Regions from separate parts of the Kosakonia oryzendophytica genome, predicted to be linked through region 2. Evidence: predicted binding sites of a transcription regulator. Region 2 holds the regulator's gene; the other holds the start of a gene.
The links. The regulator LexA, encoded in region 2, represses DNA repair genes until DNA is damaged. The targets are predictions, from matches to a motif close to TNCTGTATGTACATACAGNA.
Positions count from the first base shown of each region.

Region 1: dinG (ATP-dependent DNA helicase DinG) is a predicted target of LexA. The motif match lies at 11,415-11,434, and genes of this name have one in related genera.

Region 1 is NZ_CP115659.1:3,460,665-3,476,766, forward strand. Features, by position in the region: gene dps (DNA starvation/stationary phase protection protein Dps) at 208-711, shown strand; gene glnH (glutamine ABC transporter substrate-binding protein GlnH) at 1,074-1,820, shown strand; gene glnP (glutamine ABC transporter permease GlnP) at 1,907-2,566, shown strand; gene glnQ (glutamine ABC transporter ATP-binding protein GlnQ) at 2,563-3,285, shown strand; gene ybiO (mechanosensitive channel protein) at 3,411-5,654, shown strand; gene rlmF (23S rRNA (adenine(1618)-N(6))-methyltransferase RlmF) at 5,644-6,579, opposite strand; gene O9K67_RS16805 (flavin reductase family protein) at 6,676-7,290, shown strand; gene O9K67_RS16810 (DksA/TraR family C4-type zinc finger protein) at 7,342-7,608, shown strand; gene ybiJ (DUF1471 family protein YbiJ) at 7,894-8,154, shown strand; gene ybiB (DNA-binding protein YbiB) at 8,268-9,233, opposite strand; gene dinG (ATP-dependent DNA helicase DinG) at 9,259-11,400, opposite strand; gene licT (BglG family transcription antiterminator LicT) at 11,730-12,569, shown strand; gene O9K67_RS16835 (beta-glucoside-specific PTS transporter subunit IIABC) at 12,692-14,530, shown strand; gene O9K67_RS16840 (glycoside hydrolase family 1 protein) at 14,542-16,014, shown strand; gene O9K67_RS16845 (glycoside hydrolase family 1 protein) at 16,024-16,102, shown strand, end outside.
Region 2 is NZ_CP115659.1:4,765,097-4,781,198, reverse strand. Features, by position in the region: gene O9K67_RS23035 (maltoporin) at 1-1,058, shown strand, start outside; gene malM (maltose operon protein MalM) at 1,164-2,111, shown strand; gene ubiC (chorismate lyase) at 2,292-2,789, shown strand; gene ubiA (4-hydroxybenzoate octaprenyltransferase) at 2,802-3,671, shown strand; gene plsB (glycerol-3-phosphate 1-O-acyltransferase PlsB) at 3,714-6,137, opposite strand; gene O9K67_RS23010 (diacylglycerol kinase) at 6,268-6,636, shown strand; gene lexA (transcriptional repressor LexA) at 6,745-7,359, shown strand; gene dinF (MATE family efflux transporter DinF) at 7,437-8,771, shown strand; gene O9K67_RS22995 (CsbD family protein) at 8,942-9,151, shown strand; gene zur (zinc uptake transcriptional repressor Zur) at 9,431-9,946, opposite strand; gene O9K67_RS22985 (conjugal transfer protein TraF) at 10,235-11,551, shown strand; gene ycaC (isochorismate family cysteine hydrolase YcaC) at 11,609-12,232, opposite strand; partial or broken gene dusA (tRNA dihydrouridine(20/20a) synthase DusA) at 12,488-13,524, shown strand; gene pspG (envelope stress response protein PspG) at 13,659-13,901, shown strand; gene O9K67_RS22965 (quinone oxidoreductase) at 14,091-15,074, opposite strand; gene dnaB (replicative DNA helicase) at 15,138-16,102, shown strand, end outside.

The DNA.
Region 1 (16,102 bases), 1.3 Mb from region 2:
ATTAGAGTTAAAGAGACATCATAGCCTGCAATAGAATTTAATTTTTATTTAAATTCAATCAATTAAGATTAAACCCTCACAAAACCATCCGCTATATAGCTTCTGCTATTGAACCGATAGGCACAGCCAAATCAGAAAATCTTAATCTGGTGCTATACTTAGTTTCGGTAATTACCTGGGACACAAACATCAAGAGGATATGAGATTATGAGTACCGCTAAACTGGTAAAAACGAAAGCGTCTAATCTGCTTTATACCCGTAACGATGTATCGGATAGCGATAAAAAAGCGACCGTTGAGTTGCTGAATCGCCAGGTGATCCAGTTCATTGACCTGTCGCTGATCACGAAACAGGCCCACTGGAATATGCGCGGTGCTAATTTTATTGCCGTTCATGAAATGCTGGATGGCTTCCGTACTGCGCTGGTCGATCACCTTGACACCATGGCGGAACGCGCCGTACAGCTGGGCGGTGTAGCGCTCGGTACCACGCAGGTGATCAACAGCAAAACGGCGCTGAAAAGCTACCCACTGGATATTCACAGCGTGCAGGATCACCTGAAAGAGCTGGCTGACCGTTACGCCATCGTGGCAAATGATGTGCGTAAAGCCATTAGCGAAGCAAAAGACGAAGACACCGCAGATATCTTTACCGCGGCGTCACGCGATCTGGATAAATTCCTGTGGTTCATCGAATCCAATATTGAATAATCCATAAGCATTATCAATGCCCCCTCGCTTTCATATGAGGGGGTTTGCACTTTTATGGTGCACACTTTTCCCCCTCCCCCTCGCCATAAGTTACTGCTACGTAATAATCACATCACAAAATTGTTAACAACAGATTGTTTTACGTGCGAATTGCGCGCTAAATAGAAGCAAAACAGGCCATCTTGCTGAATTGCACCAAATCAGTGACTCAAAATGGTGCATAACAACAATGTTGCTACACTTATTGTGCAACCGTGTAAAGCTTCGCCTTTACAAAACAATAGGTTGTAAACCTGGCATGATTTTTTCATACTGCGTTCATTCTCGCAGGGGCTCGCTCCCCGGATACAAAAGGAAAAACTATGAAGTCTGTATTGAAATTTTCCCTTGCTGCACTCGCTCTCGCCTTTGCTGTTTCTTCTCAGGCTGCTGACAAAAAACTGGTTGTTGCAACCGATACCGCCTTCGTTCCCTTCGAGTTCAAACAGGGTGACAAATACGTTGGTTTCGACGTGGATCTGTGGGCAGCTATCGCTAAAGAGCTGAAACTGGATTATGAACTGAAGCCGATGGACTTCAGCGGCATCATCCCTGCGCTGCAAACCAAAAACGTTGACCTGGCGCTGGCAGGCATCACCATTACCGAAGAGCGTAAAAAAGCGATCGAATTCTCCGACGGCTACTATAAAAGCGGTCTGCTGGTAATGGTCAAAGCCAACAACAACGACGTAAAAAGCGTGAAAGATCTTGATGGCAAAGTACTGGCTGTGAAGAGCGGCACCGGTTCTGTTGATTACGCGAAAGCCAACATCAAAACCAAAGATCTGCGCCAGTTCCCGAACATCGATAACGCCTATATGGAGTTGGGCACCGGTCGCGCTGATGCGGTACTGCACGATACGCCAAACATCCTGTACTTCATCAAAACAGCAGGCAATGGTCAGTTCAAAGCGGTAGGCGAGTCTCTGGAAGCACAGCAGTATGGTATTGCGTTCCCGAAAGGCAGCGATGCCCTGCGTGAAAAAGTGAACGGTGCGCTGAAAACCCTGCGTGACAACGGCACGTACAACGAAATCTACAAAAAATGGTTCGGTTCCGAACCTAAATAATTATTATAAAATTTAAAGTGTTACACCTCAGGGGCGGCTTTCGCCCCTGATACATTTGATATAACCACGGTATACAGGAACACATCATGCAGTTTGACTGGAGCGCCATCTGGCCCGCCATTCCGCTTCTGATTGAAGGGGCGAAAATGACGTTGTGGATCTCGGTCCTCGGCTTAATTGGCGGGTTGATTATCGGCCTTGCGGCTGGTTTCGCACGCACCTTTGGCGGCTGGATCGCCAACCACATCGCACTGGTATTTATTGAAGTTATCCGCGGCACGCCCATCGTCGTGCAGGTCATGTTTATCTATTTTGCCCTGCCAATGGCGTTCAACGATTTGCGTATCGACCCGTTTAGCGCAGCGGTCGTGACCATCATGATCAACTCTGGTGCCTACATCGCGGAAATTACCCGCGGCGCCGTACTCTCGATCCATAAAGGCTTCCGTGAAGCGGGCCTGGCGCTGGGTTTATCACGCGGTGAAACCATTCGCCACGTGATCCTGCCGCTGGCGCTGCGCCGTATGCTGCCGCCGCTGGGTAACCAGTGGATCATCAGCATCAAAGATACTTCGCTGTTTATTGTTATCGGCGTCGCTGAACTGACCCGCCAGGGGCAAGAGATTATCGCCGGCAACTTCCGCGCACTGGAGATCTGGAGCGCCGTTGCGGTGGTTTATCTGATCATTACTTTGGTTCTGAGCTTTATTCTGCGTCGTCTTGAAAGAAGGATGAAAATCCTGTGATTGAATTTAAAAACGTTTCCAAGCACTTTGGCCAGACCCAGGTGCTGCACAACATTGATCTGAGTATTACCCAGGGTGAAGTGGTGGTAATTATCGGGCCTTCCGGCTCCGGTAAATCGACGCTGTTACGCTGCATCAACAAGCTCGAAGAGATCACCAGCGGCGAACTGATCGTCGATGGTTTGAAAGTTAACGATCCGAAAGTAGACGAGCGTCTTATCCGCCAGGAAGCCGGCATGGTGTTCCAGCAGTTTTATCTGTTCCCGCACCTGACAGCGCTGGAAAACGTCATGTTCGGCCCGCTGCGCGTACGCGGCGCGACAAAACAGGACGCTGAAAAACTCGCTAAAGAGCTGCTGGCAAAAGTGGGTCTCGCGGAGCGTGCTCACCACTATCCGTCTGAGCTGTCCGGCGGCCAGCAGCAACGCGTGGCGATTGCCCGCGCGCTGGCGGTAAAACCGAAAATGATGCTGTTTGATGAGCCAACCTCTGCGCTCGACCCGGAACTGCGCCACGAAGTCCTGAAAGTGATGCAGGATCTGGCCGAAGAAGGCATGACCATGGTGATCGTCACTCACGAAATCGGCTTTGCCGAGAAAGTGGCTTCCCGCCTGATTTTCATTGATAAAGGCCGTATTGCCGAAGATGGCAACCCGCAGCAGCTTATTGAAAATCCACCGAGCCCACGCCTGCAAGAGTTCCTGCAACACGTCTCCTGATAACATCGGCCCCTCATCATGAGGGGCTTTTTTATCCCCCTTTTCTGGATTTATCCCAATTCCTCTGCGAGGCATTACGGCATCTATACTTATCATTTTGCGGGATTTTCTCACCGGAGGAGCCTATGCCGTGGATGTTATTACTGATTGGCCTGCTGTGCGCGCCGCTTCATGCGGCGACAATTCCCGGTATGACAACGGCGACAACCAGCACACCATCAACCGCCCAGACGACTGAACCGAACATCGAGCAGAAAAAAGCGGCCTATGCCGCGCTGGCAGATGTGCTGGAAAATGACGACTCGCGCAAAGAACTTATCGATCAGTTACGCAAAGTCGCGACAACGCCGCCACAGGAGCCTGTGCCGCTCATCACCCCGCCCGAGGTGAAAGAGCAAAAGACCGTGCTGGAGAATGTCACGGAAATTAGCCGCTATTATGGTGACGAGCTGGCGTCGCGCTTTGCACAGCTCTACCGCAATATCACAGGCTCTCCGCATAAATCCTTCAACCCGCAGACGTTTACCCATGCAGCGACCTATTTCCTGCTGCTGGCGGTACTGGTATTCGCGTTCTGGTTACTGGTGCGCACCTGTGTTTCTCCGTTGTATCGCAAGATGGGCACATGGGGACGCAAGAAGAATCGCGAGCGCAGCAACTGGCTGCAGCTACCTGCGATGATCATCGGCGCGTTTATTATTGATTTGCTATTGCTGGCGCTGACGCTGTTTATCGGGCAGTTGCTCAGCGCCAGTCTCAATGCTGGCAACCGCACCATTGCTTTTCAGCAGAGTCTGTTCCTGAACGCCTTTGCCCTGATTGAGTTTTTTAAAGCTATATTACGATTGGTGTTCTGCCCGCGCATTCCGGAACTGCGCCCGTTTCGCATTGCCGATGAGACAGCCCGCTACTGGCATCTGCGCCTGAGCGCGCTGAGCAGCCTGATCGGTTACGGTTTACTGGTGGCAGTGCCGATTATTTCAAACCAGGTGAACGTACAATTTGGCGCACTGGCGAACGTGGTGATTATGCTGTGTATCACCGTCTGGGCGCTGTATCTGATTTTTCATAATAAAAAGACGATCCAGCATAACCTCACCGTGCTGGCCGATCACTCACTGGCTTTTTTCAGCCTGTTTATTCGCGCGTTCGCGCTGATCTGGCACTGGCTGGCCAGCGCTTACTTTATTGTGCTGTTCTTCTTCTCACTGTTCGATCCCGGCAATAGCCTGAAATTTATGATGGGCGCGACCGTTAACAGTCTCGCGATCCTCAGTATTGCCGCGTTTATCTCTGGCGTATTATCGCGCTGGCTGAATAAAACCATCACCCTCTCGCCGCAAGTGCAACGCAACTATCCGGAGCTGCAAAAGCGGCTTAATGGTTGGTTATCCGCAACGTTGAAAACGGCGCGCTTCTTGGTGGTTTGCGCCACGATCATGCTGCTGCTCAATGCGTGGGGACTGTTTGATGTCTGGCAATGGCTGACCTATGGCGCAGGGGAGAAGACGGTCGATATTCTGATCCGTATTGTGTTGATCCTCTTCTTCTCCGCAGTAGGCTGGACGCTGCTGGCCAGCCTGATAGAAAACCGTCTGGCTTCGGACATTCATGGACGCCCGCTACCCAGCGCACGTACCCGCACTCTGCTGACCCTGTTTCGCAACGCGCTGGCAGTCGTGATCAGCACCATTACGGTAATGATTGTGCTGTCGGAAATTGGCGTTAACATCGCGCCGCTGCTGGCGGGTGCCGGGGCGCTGGGACTGGCTATCTCATTTGGTTCGCAAACGCTGGTGAAAGACATTATCACCGGGATATTTATCCAGTTCGAGAATGGCATGAACACCGGCGATCTGGTCACCATTGGCCCGCTCACCGGCACCGTGGAACGGATGTCAATTCGCTCCGTTGGCGTACGCCAGGATACCGGCGCATACCATATTATTCCGTGGTCATCGATCACCACCTTCGCGAACTTCGTGCGCGGAATTGGCTCCGTGGTGGCGAATTATGATGTTGACCGCCATGAAGACGCAGACAAAGCGAACCAGGCGCTGAAAGATGCCGTTGCCGAACTGATGGAAAAAGAAGATATTCGCGGGCTGATTATCGGTGAGCCCTCATTTGCCGGGCTGGTCGGGCTGAGCAATACGGCCTTTACCCTGCGCGTGACCTTTACCACGCTGCCGCTGAAACAGTGGACAGTACGTTTTGCCCTCGACACGATGGTGAAAAAACATTTCGATCTGGCGGATGTACGGCCGCCGGTGCAAACCTATCAGGTACTGCCTGCGCCAGGCAGTACCCCACACACGCAGCCAGCCGCATCCGCTGGCCCGCAACCGCCCGTCGAACCTACGCTTTAAAACGCGTCTGCGCCCAGCGTTGACGCTGGTTGTCATCGAGGAAGGTCCAGGCAATAAAGCGACTCTGCTTTTGCCCCTGGGCCATCTCTTTTTTTATCACTTTCACTGCGCCGACCTGAGTCAAAGCACGATACAACTCAGGCAGGTTATCGCCGCGCGACACCAGCGAGGTAAACCACAACACCTGGCGCGCGAACTGCGGGCTTTCAGCAATCATTGTGCGGATAAAAGCCACTTCCCCGCCTTCGCACCAGAGCTCCTGCTGCTGACCACCGAAGTTGAGCGCACCCTCAGCAGACTGCCCGAGGTTACGCCGTTTACGTTCGCTACCCGCCTGTGCGCTTTGCGCAGAATCGTGAAACGGCGGGTTGCAAATGATGGCGTCATACTGCTCATTTTTATGAATGATACCGCTAAGCACCGCCGTCGAATCTTTCTGGCGGCGCAAACGCACCGCCCGACTAAGTCCCGGATTAGCACTAATAATCGCCTGTGCGCTGGCAAGGGCGGCGTCATTGGTTTCGCTACCGGTAAAACGCCAGCCGTATTCATGCACGCCAATCAGCGGGTAGATGCAGTTTGCCCCCGTCCCAATATCCAACACGCTGGCCTGGGTCGGGATCTGCCCTTGATGACTTTCGGCAAGCACATCCGCCAGATGATGCAGGTAGTCGGCGCGCCCGGGAACGGGCGGGCAAAGAAAACCGTCCGGAATATCCCACTCACGCACACCATAAAATTGCGCCAGCAACGCCTTATTTAAGGCTTTCACCGCCTGTGGCCGGGCAAAATCAATTGTTGCCTCGCCGTTGGGGTTGGCGATGATGAAGTCGCGCAATGACGGGGTTACGGCGCACAGCGCATCGAGATCGTAGCGACTGTGGTGACGGTTACGCGGGTGCAGACCCGGCTTCTGGGCATTCATGGCATTCTCCTGTTAGCAGCGGCGTAAGATACCCGTTGACGTTGGCCGGGTAAATAAGTGAGGCTGAAGAAACTTTTTCCATTACCCGGAAGCACTATGTACTTTTATGAACCGGCGAAAGGCCACGGCCTGCCGCACGACCCGCTGAATGCGATTATTGGTCCCCGCCCTATTGGCTGGATAGCGTCTCTGGATGGCCAGGGCCGACGTAATCTTGCACCATACAGTTTTTTTAACTGCTTCAATTATCGTCCGCCCATCATCGGCTTCGCCAGCAGCGGCTGGAAAGATAGCGTACGCAATATCAACGAAACCGGAGAGTTTGTCTGGAATCTGACCACCCGCGATTTGGCCGTACGCATGAACGAAACATCCGCCTCTTTACCGCATGGCGAAGATGAATTTGCCCGGGCTGGTCTGACGCCTGTAACAGGCCGCCTTGTCAGTGCGCCGCGCGTGGCGGAGAGCCCGGTTAACTTTGAATGTCGCCTGTCGCAATGTATTCAACTGACGGCTGCCAACGGCACGGCACTGGATACCTGGCTGGTGCTGGGGGAGGTTGTCGCAGTGCATATCGATGAATCACTGCTGGAAGAGGGGATTTACCAGACGGCAAAAGCCCAGCCAGTATTGCGCGCAGGTGGCCCATCGGCCTATTACGGCATCAGTGAAGCGTTGCGCTTTGATCTGATTCGCCCGGATAACCGGTAAGGCGTGTATCCGGCCTGAGTGGCTATACTTACTCATAGGGAGGACGACATTATGGCTTCAGGCTGGGCAAACGACGATGCAGTACAGCAACAGATCGACAGTACCATTGAAGATGCGGTCGCCCGCGCCCGCCGCGACATACCGACAGGGGAAAGCCTGACGGAGTGCGAGGAGTGCGGTGAACCGATCCCGGAAGCGCGTCGCAACGCGATCCCCGGGGTGCGTTTATGCGTGGTTTGCCAACAGAAGAAAGATTTACATAACTCTACATTTTCAGGATATAATCGCCGAGGATCGAAAGATAGCCAGCTTCGTTGACCGTTCCTGACGTTTGTAACCAGCGCAAGCGCTTGCTTTTACATCCACAGATTTTCCCCTGCCACGTAGCAAAATGTGCCGCAAAATTGTTCACCCTGCGCCTCAACTGCAAAACGCCGGTTTTTCATCAATAAATGTCTTTAAATTCAATCGATTATTTCTTATTCAATTTTTTAGAATAAGGCTGTCAATTCTCTTCGATTTTATCTCTTGCGAAAAAGCGTGATACTTATCACATCGACGGAACATCGTCCCATACACAGAATAACCTGCGAGAGATTAACCATGAAAACCATCAAATATGCTGTTGCTGCCATCGCCCTGTCCACCCTCTCTTTTGGTGCGTTCGCGGCGCAATCCGTCAGCCCGGCGCAGGCCGAAAACCTGAACAAAATCGGCGTCGTGTCTGTCAACAACGCTGACACGCTGGATGGCCTTGAAGCCAAACTGGCTGAAAAAGCAAAAGCAGCTGGTGCATCCAGCTACAGCATTACGTCCGCTAACGGCAATAACAAAATGAGCGGCACTGCGGTTATCTACAAATAACCCCCTGTTCTACCCCCCGGCGAACTAACCCTCCGCTGGGGATGCTCCACCCTCATTGACCCTGTTGTTACCCTGTTGTTTGCCCGTCCAGGAATGTGACGGGCTTTTTTTTGTTAAAAACTTTCCGCCACCCGTGCAAGACCCGCTTCCAGCGTCTCCACCTCACCCGTTGCGACCAGGCAGCAAGCCAACTGAATCTTCAATGATTCAGGCACCGCTTCGCGCCCGGCAATGCAGCGCTCTATCCAGCGGGCAGTGCTCTCAGCGTCTTTTGCCACTCCTTCAGGCGACACCTGTTCAGGCGCATCATTGCGGGTAAATAACACGCGCTCGCCCTGCGCATCGATCAGCGTAATCTGTGGGCAACGCTGCGGATTCGCATAGACCTCCCCTTCCGTCCCGTGCATCAGTAAACCGCGCCCACCGATATCGGCAAAAAATTTGCCAACACGGGTGATATATTCCGGGTGCGAAACACTGGACAAGCGCAACGCGGCTGATTTCTCAAACGGTGTCGCCAGTTTCGCCAGCGTGTGCGCACTGTTGCGTACCCCCATACGCCAGCGCATCGCCAGCTGTTTTTCCAGCGGCGGACAGAGTGTGCTCACCGGAACATAGACCGGCTGATGCCCTTCCAGACGCGCCTGCGCCTGACCTGCGTGCAGCGTGGGATGGATGCCCAACAAGGTGAAAATCGTTTCGGTGACCACGCGGGTGGGATCTTCGCTCACCCCATGCACTAGCACCGGAAAGCCGAGCTTCGTCAGCAGAATGGCCAGCAGTGGCGTTAAATTTGCCTGTTTGCGTGCGCCGTTGTAGCTGGGAATCACAATCGGCATCGGTTTTGCCACCGGAGGTGTCAGTTTGATGGTGTGATGCTGCATCGCTTCGTAAAAGCCACGCATTTCCGCCTCGCCTTCCCCTTTGATGCGCAGGGCAATCAGGATGCCGCCCATTTCCAGATCCGGCACATCGCCATTCAGCATGTGCGTGTACAAACCACGTGCGGTGTCAACATCGAGATCTCGGGCGTGATGCTTTCCCCGGCCAATCTCTTTAATGATGGTGCGGTAATCCATGGGAACTCCTTGCGTGCTCACATCGTTAACGGCGCCTGCGGCGCTTTTGTTCTGGTTTCTTCACTATAACGTCCGGCATCGCCGGTTGTGAAATAGGAAACACCGGCAGCGCATCGAGAAGGCGTTTACCATAGCTTTTGGTCAGCAGGCGCTTGTCGTAAATCACCACTTCGCCATGGCAGCCGTGGCTTCGAATCAGTCGCCCCACCTGCTGGATCAAATTGAATGACGCACTGGGCAGGCTCTGGACTTCAAACGGATAGCGATTCAGGCTTTTCAACCATTCGCCTTCGGTGATCACCACCGGGCTGTCAATGGGCGGAAAGGCAATTTTATGAATGTGCACCTGCGTCAGGTAATCCCCTTTTAAATCCAGCCCCTCGGCAAAAGATTGCAAACCGACCAGCACGCTGTGTTCACCGCCATCAATGCGTTTACGGTGCAGTTCCACCAGTCGATAACGTGGCTGATCCCCTTGCACCAGTAACAACAAACGCAGATCGGTCACGTAACTCAAAAAGAGCTGCATCGCCCGCTGACTGGCGAACAGCACCAGCATCCCCGGATGCGCTTTACTTTCCACCTGCTGGCGAAACCAGGTCGCCATCTCCGCAATATGCTGCTCTTCATTTTCAATCAGCGGCTCATAACGCATCTGCGGAATGACGATTTTGCCCTGCTCAACATGGTTAAACGGCGAATCCAGCGTAACAAAACGGTCTCCGGCCTTCTCTTTCAGGCCGCTCATCTCCTGCAAACGATTAAAGCTGTTCAGCGAACGCAGAGTAGCGGAGGTCACCACAATATGCGGAATGCTGCGCCAAAGCAGCTTTTCCAACTGATCGCTCACGCGAATGCCAACGCAATGAAACAGCATATGCAGTTGCCCGTCGCGCACTTCCCGCGTGGCCCACTTCGACACCGGCGCGCCGGAAGCTTGCGTCATGGAGGCCAGCCGCCATAGCTTACTTTGACTTTCAAACATGCCCAGCGCGCGGTTCATTTGCAGGATCACGCGATGCAGACGGACGATATCGTGGCTACCGGTCTTCTCGCTTAAATCATTCAGAAACAGCTCCGCCAGGCCGCGCAGCATCTCGGTCAGCTTCGCCAGCCGCTGGCAGATAGCCATTACCTCATCCGGCAGTTCGCCCATCGCAAAACGGTGTTCGGCTTCCTGACCCGCAGGAAGATAGAGATTGAGTATGTTGTTTAACGACGCGATCAGTTCATACAGCTCTTCACAGTGGGCATTCAGCCGTTCCGGGATCGCCAGCGGCGGCATGGTTTTTGGTCGGAACTGCTCCAGACAGGTTGCCACCAGTTTGCAGAACAGATCGAGTTGGAGGCGGTACCAGGAGGCAGTAATCTCTGCGCTCATCTCCAGGGCGTCCCGCGCGACATCCGGCAAATGGTGGCCTTCATCCAGAACCAGCAGCAGATTTTTCGGCTCCGGCAGTACTGCTTCGCTCTCCATTGCTGCCATCACCAGCGCATGGTTCGCCACCACCACTTCCGCTTCCTGAATTTCACGACGCGCGACAAAAAACGGGCATTCGCGGTAGTAGTGGCAGTTGCGGTTAAGGCAACTGGCTTTATCGGTGCTGAGACGCCGCCATAACTCATCACTTATGGCTTTGTCGGTATGATCGCGCAGGCCGTCCCATTTATAACTGTCGAGATCCACTTTCAGCGCCGCGCAGAGCTTCTGCTCTTCCTGATTCCCCGGCGTTAGCTCATCATCCAGAAACGCCAGCAGATCCTGCTGGTTCGGCTCAGAGCTGGCCAGCGCGGCGAGATTGCGCGGGCACACGTAGCGACCGCGCCCGAAGGCGGCGGTAAAGCGCAGGTCGGGGATAATTTTGCGCAGCAGCGGCAGATCTTTGCTGAAGATTTGATCCTGCAAGGCAACGTTAGCGGTGCTGACGACCAGCGTTTTTTGCTCTTCGCGGGCAATGGCAATGCCGGGAATCAAATAAGAGAGGGTCTTCCCGACGCCGGTTGGCGCTTCAATCGCCAGATGCCGCCCTTCATCACCCGCCAGCGTTTTCGCCACATCGGCAATCATCTGCCGCTGCGGGGCGCGGGGAATAAAGTCCGGAATCTGTTGTTGCAACGCCTTATACCAGGCGGCAATCTGCGCTTTTAACGCGGCGGTAAGGGCCATTCGACAACCTGAAATACTGTATAAACAGCCACTATTGTGGCATTTTTAGCGCCCTGGGGGTAACGGTTTTTGCAATGCCGGAAGCGGTCGCCTGGAAATATCCCTCCGGTTGCAAATACAGGATATTTTTCGCAGCGCCGATCACAATTTGGCACATCTGGCCATCTATGCCCTGAGCGACGCGTTGATCATTTATTCGGGCGATGCTAGTTTTTACCTGCATTACGCTTGTTACCGAATATCGGGCAAAACCTAAATGCAGACTATGAGGACAAATCCGTCCGCGGCTGTATTTACGTTTTGCCCGTTTTTGTTTGCAGGAGTTGGCGATGCTGGTCAAACAAATATTAAATAATAACGTTGTCAGCGCCATTGATGAGCGTGGGCTTGAGGTTATTCTTACCGGCCGCGGTCTTGGGTTTAATACCCACACCGGTGCCAGCGTGGATACCCAGGCCATCGAAAAAATATTCCGGCTGCAGGATTCGCAGATCTCTGCCCGCTTCAAAGATTTGATCAGCGAAGTGCCGGTAGAAATACTGCAACTGACCGACGATATCGTCGCCCTGGCGCGCACAACGCTGCCGCATAAATTAAGTGAAGGCCTGTACGTTACTCTGGCCGATCATCTTCATTTCGCCCTGCAACGCAGCCAGAACAGCGAAGTGCTGCCCAATCCACTGGAGTGGGAAGTGCGCCATTTCTATACCGCAGAATATAGCATCGCCCGCCAGGCTCTGGGCATGGTAGTGGCCCGCACCGGTACATTATTACCCGATAGCGAAGCCTGTAGCATCGCCCTGCATATTGTGAACGCCGGACTGAACGACACGATGGGTAAAACCACGCAGATTACGCGCCTTATTTACCAGTTGCAGAATATCGTTAAATACTTTTTCAGTCTGCCGCTCGATGAGCACAGTCTGAATTATCAACGCTTTATTACCCATTTAAAGTTTTTCGCCCAGCGGGTGATTGATGGAGTGGTATTAAATAATGACGACGAGGAATTATTTGCCATGGTGCAGCGTCGTTATCAGACAACCCTGAAGTGCGTTGACGCCATTAATGAGTTTGTCGGTAAAAATTATCACCACACCATGAGCAACTCGGAAAAGCTCTACCTGACCGTGCATATCGAAAACGTCGTGCAACGGGCAGAGTCGTAAAAAATATTCTTTCCAGGCTTGTTACTGTTAAATCAGGCAAACCCCAGAAGAGCAACGCGCCGGTTTATCACCGGTAATTGTTATGACACCTGCAATGCAGGCGTCAGTCTGGAGGAATGACCATGAACTATCAGGATACCGCGCAGCAGATCATTACCCGGATCGGCGGCAAGGATAATATTCTGTCGCTGTTTCACTGCATCACCCGTCTGCGTTTTTTACTGAAAGATCACGACAAAGCTGACCGTGCGGCGCTGGAAGCGCTGGAAGGCGTGATAGGCGTGAATATTTCAGGCGACCAGTATCAACTGATTATCGGCAACGACGTTGCCCCCTTGTGCGAAGCGCTGCTGGCAAAACTGCCAGGAGTCTCATCCGGCGGCGCGGTGCAGCATGGCAAACGCCGAAATCCGATTTCCGTCGTGCTGGAGGGACTATCCAGCATCTTTTCGCCCATCATTCCGGCCATTGCCGGGGCCGGTATTCTCAAAGGGGTGCTGGCGCTGCTGGTCGCCATGCACTGGCTGGAGACCAGTAATCAAACGTACCAGATCCTGCTGGCGATCAGCGACGGCGTTTTCTACTTTATGCCGCTGGCGCTGGCATTCAGCGCTGCCAATAAATTCGGCACCAACCCGTACGTTGCCGTCGCGCTGGCCGCCGCCCTCTTCCACCCTGCACTTCAAACGTTGTTTAAATCCGGCGCGCCAGTGCATTTTATGAGCCTGCCGGTACCCACGGTCAATTATGCCTCTACGGTAATCCCGATTTTACTGGCGGTCTGGCTCCTTAGTCGGGTGGAAAAGTGGATTGACCGCATCATGCCCGGCGTGTTGAAAACGATGTTTGTCCCGCTGCTGAGCCTGGTGATTGTCACCCCCATCACGCTTATCGCCATTGGTCCGCTGGGTATTTTTGCCGGTAACGCGCTGTCTGGCGGCATTATCTGGCTGGTGGAAAATATGGGTATCGTCGCAGGTGTGGTGGTGGGCGGCACGCTGTCGATGATCATTATCACCGGCATGCACTATGTGCTGGTGCCCATCATGATCAACAACATCAGCCAGATGGGTTTCGATCCGTTCAAGATCCTCTTTTATGTTGCCAACCTCGGCCAGGCTGGCGCGGCTTTTGGCGTATTCCTGCGCGCCAAAGACCGGAAACTGAAGTCGCTGGCGCTGACCACCAGCTTCAGCGCCGCAATGGGCATTACCGAACCGGCGATGTACGGCATCAATATTCGTTATAAACGCCCCTTTGCCGCCGCCTTGATTGGCGGTGCCTGCGGCGGCGGTTTCGCCATGGCAATGGGGGTGAAAACGTATGCCTTTGCGCTCAGCGGTCTGCCCGGTCTTCCGGCTCTGGTTGGCCCCACTTTTCTGTGGGCGTTGGTCAGTATCGCCATCTCGTTTACCTGCGCCGCCGTGGTCACGGTGATCCTCGGATTTGAAGAGACGGTGGTTGCCGGCATCAGCCCGATGCCGGTGGCACGCAGCGAAGAGAAGCTGTTTGCCCCTGTCAGTGGTGAACTGAAAGCGTTGAGCACACTCAGCGACCCGGTCTTCGCCGATGAAATTTTTGGCAAAGGCCTGGCGATTTACCCCACCAGTGGCGAGTTACGTTCGCCCGTTAACGGCAAGGTGGCGTCGCTGTTTGAAACCCACCATGCGCTGGCGCTGCAAAGCGATACCGGAGCAGAAATCCTGATCCATATCGGTATCGACACCGTCAAGCTGGGCGGACGCCACTTTACCAGCCACATCACTGCCGGGCAGATAGTCGAGGTGGGCGATTTACTGGTGAGCTTTGATCTTGCGGCGCTGAAAGCCGAAGGCATCGACCCCAGCGTGATTGTTGTGGTCACCAACAGTGAACAGTACGGCGATATCAGCCCGGTAAAAGCAAAGGGCGATGTCGCCAGCCGGGACGCATTTCTCACACTGACCGCGACAGCGGCGTAAGGAGCAGACGTATGGCATTTTCGAAAGCATTTCCGGACGGTTTTTTATGGGGCGGCGCCACGGCCGCTAACCAGCTGGAGGGCGCATGGAACGTGGGAGGAAAAGGGCTATCGGTCTCTGATGTTTACACCTTCGATAGCAATATGCCCCGCGAACGCTGGCTCGATCAGTGGCTGGGCATGACCCACGCGCAGGTACGTGAAGCGCAGGATCCGGACAGCAAAAAATACTACCCCAAACGCAAAGGCAACGACTTTTACCACCACTTTAAAGAGGATATCGCCCTGTTCGCCGGAATGGGTTTTAAGTGCTTTCGCATGTCGATTGCCTGGACGCGCATCTTCCCGCGCGGCGATGAAACCACGCCGAACGAAGCTGGACTGAAATTCTACGACGAGGTGTTCGATACACTACTGGCGCACGGTATTCAACCGATTGTCTCGCTGTCGCACTACGAGATGCCGCTGGCGCTGGTCACCGACTACGGCGGCTGGCCGAATCGCCAGTTGGTCGATTTCTACGTGCGTTTCGCCACCACGGTCTTCACCCGCTACCGCAAAAAAGTGAAGTACTGGATGACCTTCAACGAGATCAACTGCGTGAAACATCACCCGTATGTCAGCGTTGGGGTGATCGAAGAGGACAATCCGCATCTCGAACAGGATAAATACCAGGGCGCGCACCATCAGTTTGTCGCCAGCGCACTGGCCACCAAAGCCTGCCATGCCATTATTCCCGGCTCGCAGGTCGGCTGCATGATCAGCTACCAGATGCTCTATCCGCACACCTGCCATCCGGATGATTTGCAGGCCTGTGAAGAGATGCAGCGCGTGTCGCTGTTCTTTAGCGATGTGCAAGCGCGCGGCTACTACCCGGCCTATACCGATCGCATGCTGGCGGAGAAAGGCGTTACGCTGCAAAAAGTGGTCGGCGATGATGAGATCCTGCGCCAGCACCCGGTCGATTTCGTCTCCTTTAGCTACTACATGTCGAGCACCGTTAGTGCGCACCCGGAAAAACTGGAAATAGCGGAAGGCAATATGGTGACTGGCGGCATCCGCAACCCATACCTCCCCACCAGCCAGTGGGGATGGCAGATTGACCCGAAAGGGTTGCGTCTTGCCTTAAACCAGCTGTATGACCGCTACCAGAAACCGCTGTTTATTGCCGAAAACGGGCTGGGCGCAGTGGATACAGTTAACCCGGATGGCTCGATTGATGACGATTACCGTATCGATTACCTGCGCCAGCACGTGGAGCAGATGCGGGAAGCCATCGGCGATGGCGTTGATCTGTTTGGCTATACCTGGTGGGGGCCGATTGATGTGGTCAGCGCCGGCACGGCGCAAATCTCCAAACGCTATGGGTTTATCTATGTGGACCAGGATGATATGGGCAACGGCACCCAGGCCCGCTCGCTGAAGAAAAGTTATCACTGGTATAAAAAACTGATTGCCTCCAACGGCGAAGATTTGACGAATTAAGGAGCGGAAATGGCTGTTTTCCCGAAAGGTTTCTTATGGGGCGGTGCGATTGCCGCCAACCAGGCCGAAGGCGCATGGAACGAGGATG
Region 2 (16,102 bases):
ATGACTGGGAAGCAACGGACCCGGCATTTCGTGAAGCCAACGTGCAGGGTAAAAACCTGATCGATGCTCTGCCAGGCGCCAACATTTGGGCTGGTAAACGTTTCTACCAGCGTCATGACGTACACATGATTGACTTCTACTACTGGGACATCTCCGGTCCGGGCGCGGGTCTTGAAAACGTCGATCTTGGCTTCGGTAAACTCTCTTTGGCTGCAACCCGTTCGACTGAAGCGGGTGGTTCCGCGACCTTCGCCAGCAACAGTATTTACGATTACACGGAAAAAACCGCCAACGATGTTTTTGACATGCGTTTAGCGCAGATGGCCGTTAACCCGGGTGGTACGTTAGAGTTTGGTGTTGACTATGGCCGCGCCAATACCCGTGACGGCTACCATTTATATGATAATACCGAAACGAAAGACGGCTGGATGTTCACAGCTGAGCACGTTCAAAGCATGCTGAAAGGCTATAACAAGTTTGTCGTGCAGTACGCAACTGATGCGCTGACATCGCAGGGCAAAGGGTTATCGCAAGGCTCTGGTATCGGTATTGAGAGCAACAGCAAGTTGCCTTATAGCGCTAATAACAACGGCAGCCTGCTGCGTATCCTCGACCACGGTGCTATCTCTCTCGGCGATCGTTGGGATTTGATGTATGTCGGTATGTATCAGGACATCGACTGGGATAACAACAACGGCACCAAATGGTGGACTGTTGGTGTGCGCCCGATGTTCAAATGGACACCGATCATGAGCACCCTGTTGGAAGTAGGCTACGACAATGTGAAATCTCAGCGTACCAACGACACTAACAACCAGTACAAAATCACCCTCGCGCAGCAGTGGCAGGCAGGCGACAGCATCTGGTCTCGCCCGGCAATCCGCGTATTCGCAACCTATGCGAAATGGGACGAAAAATGGGGCTACAACACCAGTGGTAACCCGGGCACTAACGCCAACTATGGTCTGGCAACCCGCAATGGTACGGGTGGCTCAAGCTTCGGCCGTGGCGACAGTGACGAATGGAGCTTTGGTGCCCAGATGGAAATCTGGTGGTAAGGGCTTTACTCGCGTAAACAGAAGAGGGGCGCAAGCCCCTCTGATTCTTACAAACAGCGCGCTATTGCCTGGCCAACGCTGTTTTGCATCCTGAAGGTGATTAAAATGAAAATGAAAAAAAACCTCATTGCCCTGTGCCTCTCCGCGGGTATGTTGGCGGGTGTACCGGGTTTTGCACTGGCTGATGTGAATATCGTGCCACAGAACACAACAGCAGCGCCGTCGATCCCGGCATCTGCACTCCAGCAACTCACCTGGACGCCGGTCGACACGTCCAAAAGCCAGACAGTTCGGCTTGCTACCGGCGGACAGCATCTGAATGTGCCGGGTATTACCGGGCCAGTTGCGGCATTTAGCGTGCCAGCTAACATTGGTGAGCTTTCGCTGACGCTGTCAAGCGATGTCAATAAAAACACTGGGGTATTTGCGCCGAACGTGCTGGTATTTGATCAGAATATGTCGCCTGCGGCCTATTTCCCCAGCAACTATTTTACCTACCAGGAACCGGGAGTGTTAAGCGCAGATCGACTCGAAGGGGTTATGCGCCTGACGCCTGCGCTGGGTCAGCAGAAGCTCTATATCCTTGCATTCACCACCGCGAGCGATTTGCAAAAAACCACCACACTGCTTGATCCGGCTAAAGCCTATGCTAAAGGCGTGGGTAATGCGATCCCTGATATTCCCGATCCGATAGCGCGTCATGTTGCGGAGGGTGTGGTGAACCTGAAAGTGAAAAACAGTAGCAACTCCAGCATTCTGGTAGGCCCGCTGTTTGGTTCCTCGGGCCCCGGCCCGGTCACCGTGGGCAATACCGCCGCGCCGGCTTATAGCACGCAACCAGCTCCGGCTGCCGCGCCCGCTGCGGCTCCTGCTCCAGTAGCGAAAAGCGAACCGATGCTTAACGACACGGAGAGCTATTTTAACCAGGCCATCAAACAAGCTGTTGCGAAAGGCGATGTTGATAAGGCGTTGAAATTATTGGATGAAGCAGAGCGCCTCGGGTCGAAAACCGCCCGTTCCACTTTTATCGGCAGTGTAAAAGGCAAGGGGTAACAGTCTCCCCACAATGCTGATATTTGCAGCAACTGGTGCGTCGCCTGACGCACCCTTTTTCCGGCGCAGCGGTGCGCTGTTGCACACCTGTTGCGCTGATGAAAACCGAATGAACTTTCCCCGCCCGTAAAGCCTGTTCTGCGATACAATAATCCTACGTTATGTACCGGAGAGTAAGGCATGTCTCACCCCGCGCTTACGCAATTGCGTGCGCTGCGCTATTTAGACGCGATTCCTGCGCTTGAACCGCAACTGCTGGACTGGCTGTTGCTGGAAGATTCCATGACGAAACGTTTTGAGCAGCAGGGCAAAACGGTCAGCGTGATGCTGATTCGGGAAGATTTTGTCACCGCAGACGAGATAACGCAGGAGCACGGCCTGTTGCCAGAGGAGTCGCGTTATTGGTTGCGCGAAATCATTCTTTGTGCGGATGGTGAACCCTGGCTTGCCGGGCGCACCGTGGTGCCGGAGTCCACTCTAAGTGGTCCGGAGCTGGCGCTGCAACAGTTGGGAACAACGCCGCTTGGGCGTTATCTCTTTACCTCTTCTACGCTTACGCGTGACTTTATTGAAATTGGTCGTCATGAGCAGCTCTGGGGACGCCGTTCCCGCCTGCGTCTGGGCGGGAAACCGTTGATGCTGACCGAACTGTTTTTGCCTGCGTCGCCGTTGTATTAAGAGGAATCGAAAATGGAGTGGAGTCTCACGCAGAATAAGCTGTTGGCCTTTCACCGGCTGATGCGTACGGACAAGCCGATTGGTGCGTTGCTACTGCTGTGGCCGACGCTGTGGGCGTTATGGGTGGCGACGCCGGGAGTGCCGCCGCTGTGGATTTTACTGGTCTTTGTGGCGGGCGTCTGGCTGATGCGCGCCGCCGGATGCGTGGTGAACGATTACGCGGATCGTAAGTTTGATGGCCATGTTAAGCGCACCGCGAACCGTCCGTTGCCCAGTGGTGCCGTGACGGAGAATGAAGCGCGAACCCTGTTTGTGGTGCTGGTATTGTTAGCGTTTGCGCTGGTGCTGACGCTCAACATGATGACCATTCTGCTGTCGGTGGCTGCACTGGCGCTGGCATGGGTCTATCCGTTTATGAAGCGCTACACGCATCTACCGCAGGTGGTGTTGGGCGCGGCGTTTGGCTGGTCGATTCCGATGGCGTTTGCCGCGGTCAGCGAGTCAGTACCGCTGAGTTGCTGGATCATGTTCCTTGCCAATATTTTGTGGGCTGTGGCTTACGACACGCAATACGCAATGGTCGACAGGGACGATGATGTCAAAATTGGTATCAAATCGACAGCGATCCTGTTTGGCCGTTTCGACACGCTGATTATTGGTATTTTGCAGCTTGCGGTGATGGTGCTGATGGCATCCATTGGCTGGTTGAACGGGTTAAGTTGGGTCTATTACGCGACGGTGCTGATAGCGGGGGGGCTGTTTGTCTACCAGCAGGTGCTGATTGCAGGCCGTGAACGCGACGCCTGTTTTAAAGCCTTTATGAACAACAACTACGTGGGCCTGGTGCTGTTTTTAGGGCTGGCGTTCAGTTACCTGCATTAATATTTCTCACCCCTCTCCTTTCGGGAGAGGGGTGTCTTACCTTCACGCTTCTGCTTGCGTTGCGCTCTCAATCGTTAAACGCACATCCGACGTAATCAGCTCCGCCAGCATCTGGTACACGCTTAATGTCTGCGCGGGTTCCGCATCGCCAGTATCGCTAATATAGCCTTCGTCACGCAGTGTCAGCACCAGCGTACTGAAGATCGCCTTATCGAAGAACTCCGGTGCGTTGATACCGTGCAGCACCGACAGACGTTGCGCCAGCGTACGGCTCTCTTTTTCCAGCGTACTGCGGTTCATCGACGGGTTCGCACTCAGCAGCCAGAAAGTAATGGCGTAACGTTGCAGCGTTTCGCGCGCGCCTGCGGCGAGCAATTGCAGCGTGCGCGAGTGCGCCGGGTTAATGCTCACACGATCGTCTTTCACCGTCAGCAGCCCCTGGCGCAGCAGCTCCTGGGTCAGGTTTTCCAGCACCTGCGCCAGCTCTGCTTTCTCCCAACGCAGGAACAACTCCGCTTTCAGCATCGGGTAGAGTAGCTCTACATGACGCAGAATTTCCTGTTGGGAAATGGCGCGATGCTGGGTCACGATAGCCGCCAGCAACGACGGCAGCATCAGCATATGCGCAATGTTGTTGCGGTAATAGGTCATCAACACGGCCTGTTCGCGCGGCAGAATGATGATATCGCCGATAGTATCTTTCTCGACTTCAAACTTGTTCATCTGCAACGCGTGATCGATAAGCTCACTGGCGCTGGCGGACGGCGTGGTTGAATCCGGCGAATAGGGCACATTACGCATGAGCTCAAGGTAGCAACTCAACTGCTCGGTTAACTGCTCCCGCGTCAGAGAGCGCTGACGCGATGCCAACAGTGCTGTACAGCACAAGTTCATGGCGTTAGCCGCACCCGCGTTGTTAATTCGTACCATCAGATCGGCGGCAATGCCGTTCACCGTCGGCGTTAACCATGCCGGACGGATAGCTTCAATCGGATCGATCGACTCGCGCCACTCCGGCACATGATGGTTCAGGTAGTTCATCAGCGAGATAGGCTCACCGAAATTCACATACCCCTGGCCCAGATTGCGCAGCTTGCTCAGGCCTCGCACCATCTGCAACAGACTCTCTTTCTCTTTCGTCGCCCCGCGCAGCTCTTTAGCGTAGGTGCCCACTTCCATCACGTGCTCATACCCGATGTAAATCGGCACCAGCGTGATAGGACGCGTACCGCCGCGCAGCATTGCCTGAATGGTCATCGACAGCGTACCGGTTTTTGGGTCCAACAAACGCCCGGTGCGGGAACGGCCGCCCTCGACAAAATATTCGACGGAATAACCGCGGCTAAACAGCTCACCCAGGTATTCACGAAACACGGTGGAATAGAGCTTATTGCCCTTAAAGGTACGGCGAATAAAGAACGCGCCCAGGCGGCGGAAAATCGGCCCGGCGGGCCAGAAATTCAGGTTAATGCCTGCGGCGATATGCGGCGGCACCAGCCCCTGGTGATAGAGCACGTACGACAGCAGCAGGTAGTCCATATGGCTGCGGTGGCAGGGCACATAGACAATCTCGTGACCATCATGGGCCAACTGGCGCACGCGCTCGGCGTTGTGCACATTAATGCCCTGATAGAGACGGTTCCAGGTGAAGCCGAGGATGCGGTCAGTCAGGCGGATCATCTCGTATGAGAAGTTCGCCGCGATCTCTTCCATCAATGCGATAGCATTTTGCTGCGCCTTATCGTGGGAGATTTTCTTGCTGCGCGCCTCATCTTCGACTGCTCGGGCAATTGCTTTGGATGAGAGCAGCTTATTAAACAGATCCTGACGCGCAGGCAGGCGCGGGCCAACTGCGGCAAGGCGTTGACGGGCGAAGTGCATACGCGCGACGCGTGCCAGTTTCTGCGCGATAATTTTGTCTGTGCCGTGTTCTGTCGCCATGCGACGCAATGAAACAGGCGGTGAAAAACGCACAAAGCTGTCGCGACCAAGCCAGGACACAGCGAAGAATTTCTGGATGCCGTTGAGCATGCGCAAAGGCGGGTTGACTTCGCCCTTCTCACGCCCGGGGGAGCGACCAAACATCACCGATACCGGTACCATTTGCACATCCAAATCCGGATGACTGCGGTGGAGATCCAGGTAATCATGGAACAGTTTGATGGATTCTTCTTTTGGCGTGTAATAGGTAAATACACGCGGCCCGCCGTGGATAAACACGTAACGCGGTAGCAGTGCGCCGTCGATTTCCAGCGGTTCCAGTGGGTCTGGCAACTCATGCGCCAGACACTGAGCGCGCAGCGTCATCAAGTCTGCCTTGGAGTTGTAAGGCAGCACATACATGATGGGACGTGAGGTATCGAGACCCAGTTCCTGTGCAGGTTCTGCGGGGATCGATTTACTTTTTACCAGCACGCTTAATGGTAAATTCAGTAATTTGTAGTAAATTCGTGGCCAGCCGGACATAAAGGATGTAAAGCCTCTGGGTTAATAGTGCCATTGCGCCGCAAGAATATCAGAAAGCGCGCATAATTTCTGTTGTACCTCTTCGTGCTTACATAGACATTGATGCTCATTAGATAAAAAGGTTCTTTTCATGGCCAATAATACCACTGGATTAACCCGGATCATTAAAGCGGCGGGCTATTCCTGGAAAGGCGTTCGTGCCGCATGGATAAATGAAGCGGCGTTTCGCCAGGAGGCCGTCGCGGTCGTGCTGGCCATTATTATTGCCTGCTGGCTCGATGTGGATCCCATCACGCGCGTACTGCTGATTGGTTCGGTATCGCTGGTAATGATCGTTGAAATCCTCAACAGTGCAATTGAAGCGGTGGTGGATCGGATTGGCGCGGAATTTCATGAACTTTCCGGGCGAGCGAAGGATATGGGGTCGGCAGCGGTGCTGATGTCTATCCTGCTGGCGCTGTTTACCTGGATCTCACTGCTCTGGTCGCATTTTCGATAACGCTTCCAGAATTCGATAACACTCTGGTTATTTGCTTAAATTTGGTTCCAAAATCACCTTTGACTGTATATACTCACAGCATAACTGTATATACACCCAGGGGGCGGAATGAAAGCATTAACGGCCAGGCAACAAGAGGTGTTCGATCTTATCCGCGATCGCATCTCCCAAACAGGTATGCCGCCGACACGTGCGGAAATCGCGCAACAATTGGGGTTCCGTTCCCCAAATGCGGCTGAAGAACACCTCAAAGCGCTGGCGCGCAAAGGGGTTATCGAAATCGTATCTGGCGCATCACGCGGTCTTCGCTTGCTGCTTGAAGAAGAAGACGATCTCGGACTGCCGCTGATCGGCCGCGTGGCCGCTGGTGAGCCGCTGCTGGCGCAGCAGCATATCGAAGGGCATTACCAGGTCGATCCTGCGCTCTTCAAACCGCATGCGGATTTCCTGTTGCGCGTGAGCGGAATGTCAATGAAAGACATCGGCATTATGGACGGCGACCTGCTCGCGGTGCATAAAACGCAGGATGTACGCAACGGCCAGGTCGTTGTGGCGCGTATTGAAGACGAAGTGACCGTTAAACGTCTGAAAAAACAGGGCAACACAGTTGAACTGTTACCGGAAAACAATGAGTTTTCCCCGATTGTTGTTGATCTGCGCGATCAAAACTTCACCATTGAAGGACTGGCGGTAGGCGTCATTCGCAATGGCGAGTGGCTGTAACGCCTCCCTTATTCGCTGCGGTGCTGTTTTACGCTCCGCAGCGTTAATGCCTTTCCCCGATCGATTCTGACGCTGCTATGCCGCTGCTGACTGCATCCGACAAAGCGCTGTGGCGACTTGCCCTGCCAATGATCTTCTCCAATATCACTGTCCCGTTGCTGGGGCTGGTGGATACGGCAGTGGTCGGGCATCTGGATAGCGCAGTCTATCTGGGTGGTGTGGCCATCGGCGCGACAGCGACCAGCTTCCTGTTTATGCTGCTGCTGTTTCTGCGAATGAGCACCACCGGGCTCACGGCTCAGGCATACGGTGCGAAAAATGCGCCTGCGCTGGCTCGGGCGTTAGTGCAGCCACTGCTGCTGGCGATGGGCGCTGGCGTGCTGATTACACTCTTACGCGTGCCACTTATCGATCTGGCGTTGCACATTACCGGCGGCAGCGCTGCGGTGCTGGAGCAGGCGCGGCGCTTCCTTGATATCCGCTGGTTAAGTGCTCCGGCATCGCTCGGTAACCTGGTGCTGCTGGGATGGCTTTTGGGCGTGCAGTATGCCCGCGCACCGGTGATCTTGCTGGTGGTGGGCAACGTTCTCAATATTGTGCTTGATGTCTGGTTGGTGATGGGGCTGGGCATGAACGTTCAGGGAGCGGCATTAGCAACGGTGGTGGCGGAGTACGCGACCTTTGCGCTCGGCCTGTTGATGGCACGACGTGTGCTGGTTATGCGCGGTATCACCTTCCCGGTGCTGAAGGCGGCCTGGCGCGGCGGCCTTGGACGCTTGCTGGCGCTTAATCGGGACATCATGCTGCGCTCGTTATTGTTACAGCTCTGCTTTGGTTCGATAACCGTGTTCGGCGCGCGTCTTGGCGGCGAAACCGTGGCGGCGAATGCGGTGCTGATGATGTTTCTGACGTTCACTGCCTATGCGCTGGACGGGTTCGCTTATGCAGTGGAAGCCCATTCCGGGCACGCTTATGGCGCGCGTGACGACACGCAGCTTAAGCTCATCTGGCACGCGGCATGCCGCCAGGCTGGTCTGGTGGCGTTGGCGTTCTCAGCGGTGTATGCGCTGGCCGGGGAGTCAATTATCGCGTTACTCACCTCACTGCCAGCCTTGCAAAACATGGCCGGGCACTACCTTATCTGGCAGGTGATCCTGCCGGTGGTGGGCGTGTGGTGTTATTTGCTGGATGGCATGTTTGTAGGCGCGACGCGCGGTGCAGAAATGCGCAACAGCATGGCGGTTGCCGCTGGAGGGTTTGCCCTGACGTTGTTGACGGTGCCGACGCTGGGCAACCATGGCCTGTGGCTGTCGCTGACGGTGTTTCTGGCGCTGCGAGGGCTGACTTTAGCATGGGTGTGGCGTCGTCACTGGCGCAATGGCACCTGGTTTTCCGGTATTGGCCACCCCTGACCCCTCTCTTTTCTTATACTTCTTTCTCCCGCCTCGTTAATACTGCTTTCTTTGTCGTAAATGGTTAAAGATTCCGAATATAAACCAACTGGCAGTATTCCTGACTACAATGATCAGTACGTTCAGCGTAACAGGAACGTAACTTTTAACCGAACGATAAGGAGTCAACGATGAACAAAGACGAAATCGGCGGTAACTGGAAGCAGTTTAAAGGTACTGTGAAAGAGAAATGGGGCAAGTTGACCGATGACGATATGACCGTCATCGAAGGCAAACGTGACCAACTGGTGGGTAAAATCCAGGAGCGTTACGGTTACGCAAAAGATGAGGCAGAAAAGGAAGTTACGGATTGGGAAAGCCGTAATGATTACCGCTGGTAACGGACATTGACCCTCAATGTGTTGATTTTGTGAGCGTTACCCTGCCCAAGTGGTACACGGATGTACCCTCCCTTTATCTTTCACGTTTTACCGGTGTTGGCTGCGCTTTCTCGCCCGGGTCACATACTGATGTATGCTCCCCGGAACGCGTACGCTTGCCGCCTGGGTAAAACGCGAAATCTTTCGGGATGTCCCGTTATCTTTGATGTGTTACCGGTGTTGGCTGCGCTTTTTCGCCCGGGTCACATACTTATTCCCCGGAACGAACTATCAGCGCTATTAACGCGGTTTTTTCTTTACAAGAATGCTGTGATCGTGATGGCAGTGCTCATGATGACGGCAGGCCTCCACTTCCACACAGGCGGCGCATAAACCGTGTGCTTCAATCACGTTATGGCGCAGGGCAAAACCCATCTTCGCCGCCAGCGCGTGCATAATATCTTCCACGCCTTCCGCCTGCTCTTCTTTCACCGACCCGCAGCGATCGCAAATAAACATGGCGGACGTGTGCGTCGGTTGATCAAACAAATGGCACAGCACATAGCTGTTAGTCGACTCTACCTTATGAACAAACCCTTGCTCCAGCAGGAAATCCAGCGCGCGGTAGACGGTTGGCGGCTTAGCCTGCGGCTCGCTGACGCGTAATAAGTCGAGCAGATCGTAAGCGCTGATTGCCCCTTGCTGCAGGCTCAGTAATCGCAGCACTTCAAGACGCTGGGGAGTCAGGCGCACATTGCGCTGCGCGCACAGCTTTTCAGCCTGCACTAACATCTCTTGCGAAGTGGTCTTATCCATGGGCGCTCTCTGTTTCGGGGGAAGCAATAAACCCGTACTTTACCATGTCCGGCGCGAAACGCCGAGATCGCGTCCTGGGATCCGTTTTTCGCCGATATATCCACGAACTCATCAGCGTCTTCTATAAATAATGAGTGTCATTAATCACAAAAATCACTTCTGTCGATTATTTTTCGTTCAGAAGATTTAGCTACTTTTTCCTATGTTATTCGCAGCAATAGAGCCTTCCTGTTTAGCAAATACTAATCAGGTTTAAAAAAAACTCATTCTGACTACGAGACGCATACTGTGAAAAAAAATCTCAAATTTTCGGTGGTCGCGATAGCTGTCTCCTTCGTTGTGGCAAATCAGGCGGGAGCAGCCAATACCTGGGCGGAAGCACGTAATGATGCAATGGGGGGAACCGGTGTTGCCTCCGCAAACTATGGCAGCGGCGCCCTTATTAACCCGGCACTGCTGGCAAAAGCCAAACCGGAAGACGATATCACCGTTATTCTGCCTAGTGTGCAGGCGCAAATTACCGATAAGGACAATCTGCGCGACGAAATCGACAATATCAGTGACAAAATCGACAGCTATCGCGATGTCGTTGATAACCTCACCGCCGCGCAATTTCTCGCTAACCCTCTGGGTACCATCGGTCAATTCCAGAGTGCTGCCAAAGACCTGGCGAATGAACTGACTTTCCTGAACGGGAAAACCGCGCGGGCCAAAGCGGCGGCGGGTATTGCTGTCAGCATTCCAAACGATGTGCTCTCGGTGGCTTTTGTCACCAAAGCCTATGCGCATGCCATTGTTAGCTCGTCGGTTGATCAGCAGGATATTACCTATTTACGCAGTATTCAGAACAGTACAACGGTTGCAGCAACTGAAGCGCTAAATGCCGTTGTGTCGCCAAATGGCAGCAATGAGATCACCAAAAATCTCAACTCCACGGCATCCGGTCGTGCGGCTGTTGTATCGGATTACGGCGTTGCGGTTGCCCGGCAGTTCGAGGTGGGCGGCATCCCTTTATCTCTGGGCGTGACGCCAAAGCTCCAGAAAACCTGGGTCTGGAACTACACTACCTCTATTTATGACTATCACAGCAGTGAGTGGAGCAATAGCCGCTATCGTACCGATGACACCGGCTTTAACGTGGATGTGGGTGCGGCGGCAGATTTAGGGGAAAACATCTCTGTTGGTCTGACCGGTACAAACCTGATTTCCCGTGATATCGACACCAAAGATGTCCTGATCCGCAACGGCAGAACCGGGCAGACGGTCAATTATAAAGACACTTACCAGATTAGCCCGGTGGTGACGGCCGGGGTGTCATGGCATAACGATCTGGTGACGTTAAGTGCCGACGGTGATTTAACCGAAACCAAAGGCTTTAAGAGCGAGAAGGACTCCCAGTATGTGGGCGTCGGCGGTGAAATTCGTCCGCTGAGTTGGCTGGCGGTTCGGGCCGGTTATCGCGCTGATGTGAAAGGCGATGACAAAAACGTCTTTACGGGTGGTGTCGGTTTCGCGCCGTTTAACCGGGTTCACGTCGATTTAATGGGGCTGGTAGGCGAAGACAAAACATGGGGTGCTGGTGCGCAACTTAGCGTGACATTCTAAGGTACAACCAGACGAAGACAAAACCGGCGGCGCGTGGCCTCCGGTTTTTTTACACGGTTATTTGTTGCTCAACGTATTAAAACTGGTCATCAGGTTACGGTAATCCGGAATATGGTTCGAAAACAGGTTACCCAGGCCTTCAATATCATTACGCCAGTCACGGTGTAATTCGCAGGCGATGCCAAACCAGGTCATCAACTGTGCGCCGGCTTTTGACATGCGATCCCAGGCCGAATGTCGCGTAATATCGTTGAATGTCCCGGATGCGTCGGTGACGACAAATACCTCAAAACCTTCTTCCAGCGCCGATAGTGCAGGAAAGGCCACACACACTTCCGTTACAACACCGGCAATGATCAACTGTTTTTTACCGGTCGCTTTTACCGCTTTAACAAAGTCTTCATTATCCCAGGCGTTGATATTGCCAGGACGAGCAATATACGGCGCATCAGGAAATTGCGCTCTTAGCTCAGGAACGAGAGGACCATTAGGGCCAGTTTCGAAGCTGGTGGTGAGAATGGTGGGAAGCTTAAAATATTTAGCGAGATCGCCTAATGCCAGAACGTTATTTTTAAATTTGTCTGGATCGATATCTCTCACTAATGACAGTAAACCCGTCTGGTGGTCAACGAGGAGAACAGCAGCGTTATTTTTATCGAGGCGAACATACGGTGTAGTCATCTTCTTTAACTCCTTTTACCCGTTACGGTGGTTAATAGCGTCAGGCTATTGACGAACATTTCCTATGCCTACCAAAAATGATAGGTGTCGATCGTGTTTTGTACAAGTTCATGCCGGTTATTGCGCTATCGGGTTGTACTGAATGCCATCGGGTTTAAGGTGTTCCATTATGCTAGAATGACGCCCCGCTATTTCAGGTGCCGTTATTTGCCTGACCTGGGCGGGCCTGATACCTCTATTTTTTAACTGCCAAAATTGCACGGTAATCCTACATGACAAAAAACCAGCAAACCCGCCTGATGCCCACCGATTCTGCTTATCACTGGTCTGGCAGGTTTAGCGTGGCGCCGATGCTCGACTGGACGGACAGGCACTGTCGTTACTTTCTGCGACTGTTGTCGCGTCAGACGCTGCTGTACACCGAGATGGTGACCACCGGTGCGATTATTCATGGTAAAGGCGATTACCTGGCGTACAGTGAAGAAGAGCACCCGGTCGCATTGCAGCTTGGCGGCAGCGATCCGGCGCAGCTTGCCCATTGTGCGAAGCTGGCTGAAGCGCGCGGCTATGATGAAATTAATCTCAATGTCGGCTGCCCGTCCGATCGCGTGCAGAACGGTCGCTTTGGTGCTTGCCTGATGGGAGAAGCGCAACTGGTTGCCGATTGCGTCAAAGCGATGCGCGATGTGGTCTCTGTTCCGGTGACGGTGAAAACGCGTATTGGTATCGACGATCAGGACAGTTACGAATTTCTCTGCGACTTTATCGGTACGGTTGCCGGTAAAGGTGAGTGCGAGTCCTTTATTATTCATGCCCGTAAAGCCTGGCTCTCCGGTTTAAGCCCGAAAGAAAACCGTGAGATCCCACCGCTGGATTACCCGCGTGTCTATCAGCTGAAGCGCGATTTCCCGCAGTTGACGATGTCGATTAATGGCGGGATTAAGTCGCTGGCGGAGGCCAAAGCTCATCTGGAACATATGGATGGCGTGATGGTGGGCCGCGAAGCCTACCAGAACCCGGGGATTCTGGCGTCGGTTGATCGGGAAATTTTTGGCGCGGAGGTCGGCGATGCCGATCCGGTGGCGGTTGTTCGCGCGATGTATCCCTACATAGAGCGTGAACTCAGCCAGGGGGCTTACCTGGGGCACATCACCCGCCACATGCTGGGCCTGTTCCAGGGGATCCCTGGGGCGCGCCAGTGGCGCCGCTACCTGAGTGAGAATGCTCACAAGGCCGGCGCAGATGTTGAGGTTGTTGAGAAAGCGCTCAGTCTTGTTGCTCAGGCGCGTTAAAAGTTCACTAAAACCTGGTCAAATTCACTAAAACCTGCACACCAGTGCAGGTTTTTTTATTGCTGAATCAGTAAGTTAAGGTTGGCATATTTCTTGTAATAGAAGAATGAGTTACCTGGTTTGTGGAGAGCGCTATGTTGGAACTACTGTTTATTATCGGCTTCTTTATTATGTTGTTGGTGACCGGCGTGTCGCTGCTGGGTATTGTGGCGGCGCTGGTTGTGGCAACCGCAGTGATGTTTTTAGGCGGGCTTTTTGCGTTGATGATCAAACTGTTGCCCTGGCTATTGTTGGCTGTTGCCGTGGTCTGGATCATTCGCGCTATCAAAGAACCGAAGCTCCCACGTTATCAACGCAATAACCGTTGGCGTTACTAAAGTATTGAGTGGTGCGTCACAACCCTGAAACATTTAGTGGCGCATTGCTTAGAACCGCATAGGATTTGCTTATCAAATCTGTCACTATCGCGACGTTAACGAATTCATCGCGCTGTACCCTACAATGCAGCCGAACTAAAAAAAGAAAGGGCTTCCTGCGGGAAGCCCTAATTCTTTCCGGCGATGAACTCAAGGGATCAATAAGCTTGAACCCTGGGTTGCACGGCTTTCCAGCACCTCATGTGCGCGCTGTGCATCCTTTAAAGCAAATTTCTGGCTCTCTGCCACATCCACTTTAATGACGCCGCTGGCAATCAATGAGAACAATTCATTGCTGGCTTCCTGCAACTCTTCCCGCGTGGTGATGTAGCCATTAAGGGAAGGGCGCGTGGCATAGAGCGAACCTTTCTGGTTGAGAATACCGAGGTTCACGCCGGTAACCGGACCGGAGGAGTTACCAAAGCTGACCATCAGGCCACGGCGACGCAGGCAATCGAGCGAGATCTCCCAGGTATCTTTCCCGACCGAGTCGTACACCACGCCCACCTTTTTGCCGCCGGTAAGCTCTTTCACGCGTTCGACCACATTCTCTTCGCTGTAGTTGATCACCTGCCAGGCACCGGCCTGCAATGCACGCTGCGCCTTTTGCGCTGACCCCACGGTGCCAATCAGTTTCGCGCCGAGCGCTTTCGCCCATTGGCAGGCAATAAGCCCAACGCCGCCCGCCGCCGCGTGAAACAGGAATACCTCGTCGGGTTTGATCTCCCAGGTTTTGCGCAGTAGGTAGAAGACCGTCAATCCCTTCAGGTAAGCGGCTGCGGCTTGTTCGAAAGAGATGGCATTCGGCAGGATCGCCGCTTTATCGGCAGGGACATTGTGTACCGAGCTGTAAGCGCCCAGCCCTGATTGCGCGTAGACCACGCGATCGCCCACCTTAATGTGCGTCACGCCGCTGCCCACTTTGCTGACGACGCCGGCTGCTTCGGTGCCCAGCCCGCTCGGCAAAGACGGCGGCGGGTAAAGTCCGCTGCGGATATAGGTATCAATGTAGTTGATACCTATGGCTTTGTTTTCCACCTGGATTTCGTTTTCCGCTGGTGCTGTGGGGGTAAACTCCACGGCTTTCAGCACGTCAGGGCCGCCATGCTTGTGAAATTCTATTCGTGTCGCCATGCTTCCTCCTGAACTCTGTGATAATCTTTCGAACCATTCATTACCTTGGTAGCTCCATTCACTATGGCAGGAAATAAACCCTTCAACAAACAGACTGAATCCCGCGACGTACAGCTTGAGGGGATGAAAGTGCCTCCGCATTCCATTGAAGCGGAGCAGTCAGTGTTGGGCGGTTTAATGCTGGATAACGAACGCTGGGATGACGTCGCCGAGCGTGTTGTCGCGGATGATTTTTACACGCGTCCGCACCGCCATATTTTCACCGAAATGCACCGCCTGCAGGAGATGGGCAAACCCATTGACCTGATTACGTTGGCGGAATCGCTGGAGCGTCAGGGGCAACTGGAGATCGTTGGTGGTTTCGCTTACCTGGCGGAACTGTCCAAAAATACGCCAAGTGCGGCGAACATCAGCGCCTATGCGGATATCGTGCGTGAACGGGCCGTGGTCCGTGAGATGATCTCGGTGGCGAATGAAATCGCCAATGCCGGTTTCGATCCGCAGGGGCGCACCAGTGAAGATTTGCTCGATCTGGCGGAGTCGCGGGTCTTCAAAATTGCAGAAAGCCGCGCGAATAAAGACGAAGGCCCGAAGAATATCGCCGATGTTCTTGAAGCGACCGTCTCGCGTATCGAGCAGCTTTTCCAGCAACCCCATGATGGCGTAACCGGGGTCAATACCGGCTATGACGACCTCAATAAGAAAACGGCGGGTTTGCAGCCGTCAGATTTGATTATCGTCGCGGCGCGTCCGTCGATGGGTAAAACGACATTTGCAATGAACCTCGTCGAAAATGCGGCAATGTTGCAGGATAAACCAGTGCTTATTTTCAGCCTGGAGATGCCATCTGAGCAGATTATGATGCGTTCCCTGGCGTCATTGTCGCGGGTTGATCAGACACGCATTCGTACCGGTCAGCTCGACGATGAGGACTGGGCGCGTATCTCCGGCACCATGGGTATCCTGCTGGAAAAACGCAATATCTATATTGATGACTCCTCCGGTCTGACCCCGACGGAAGTCCGTTC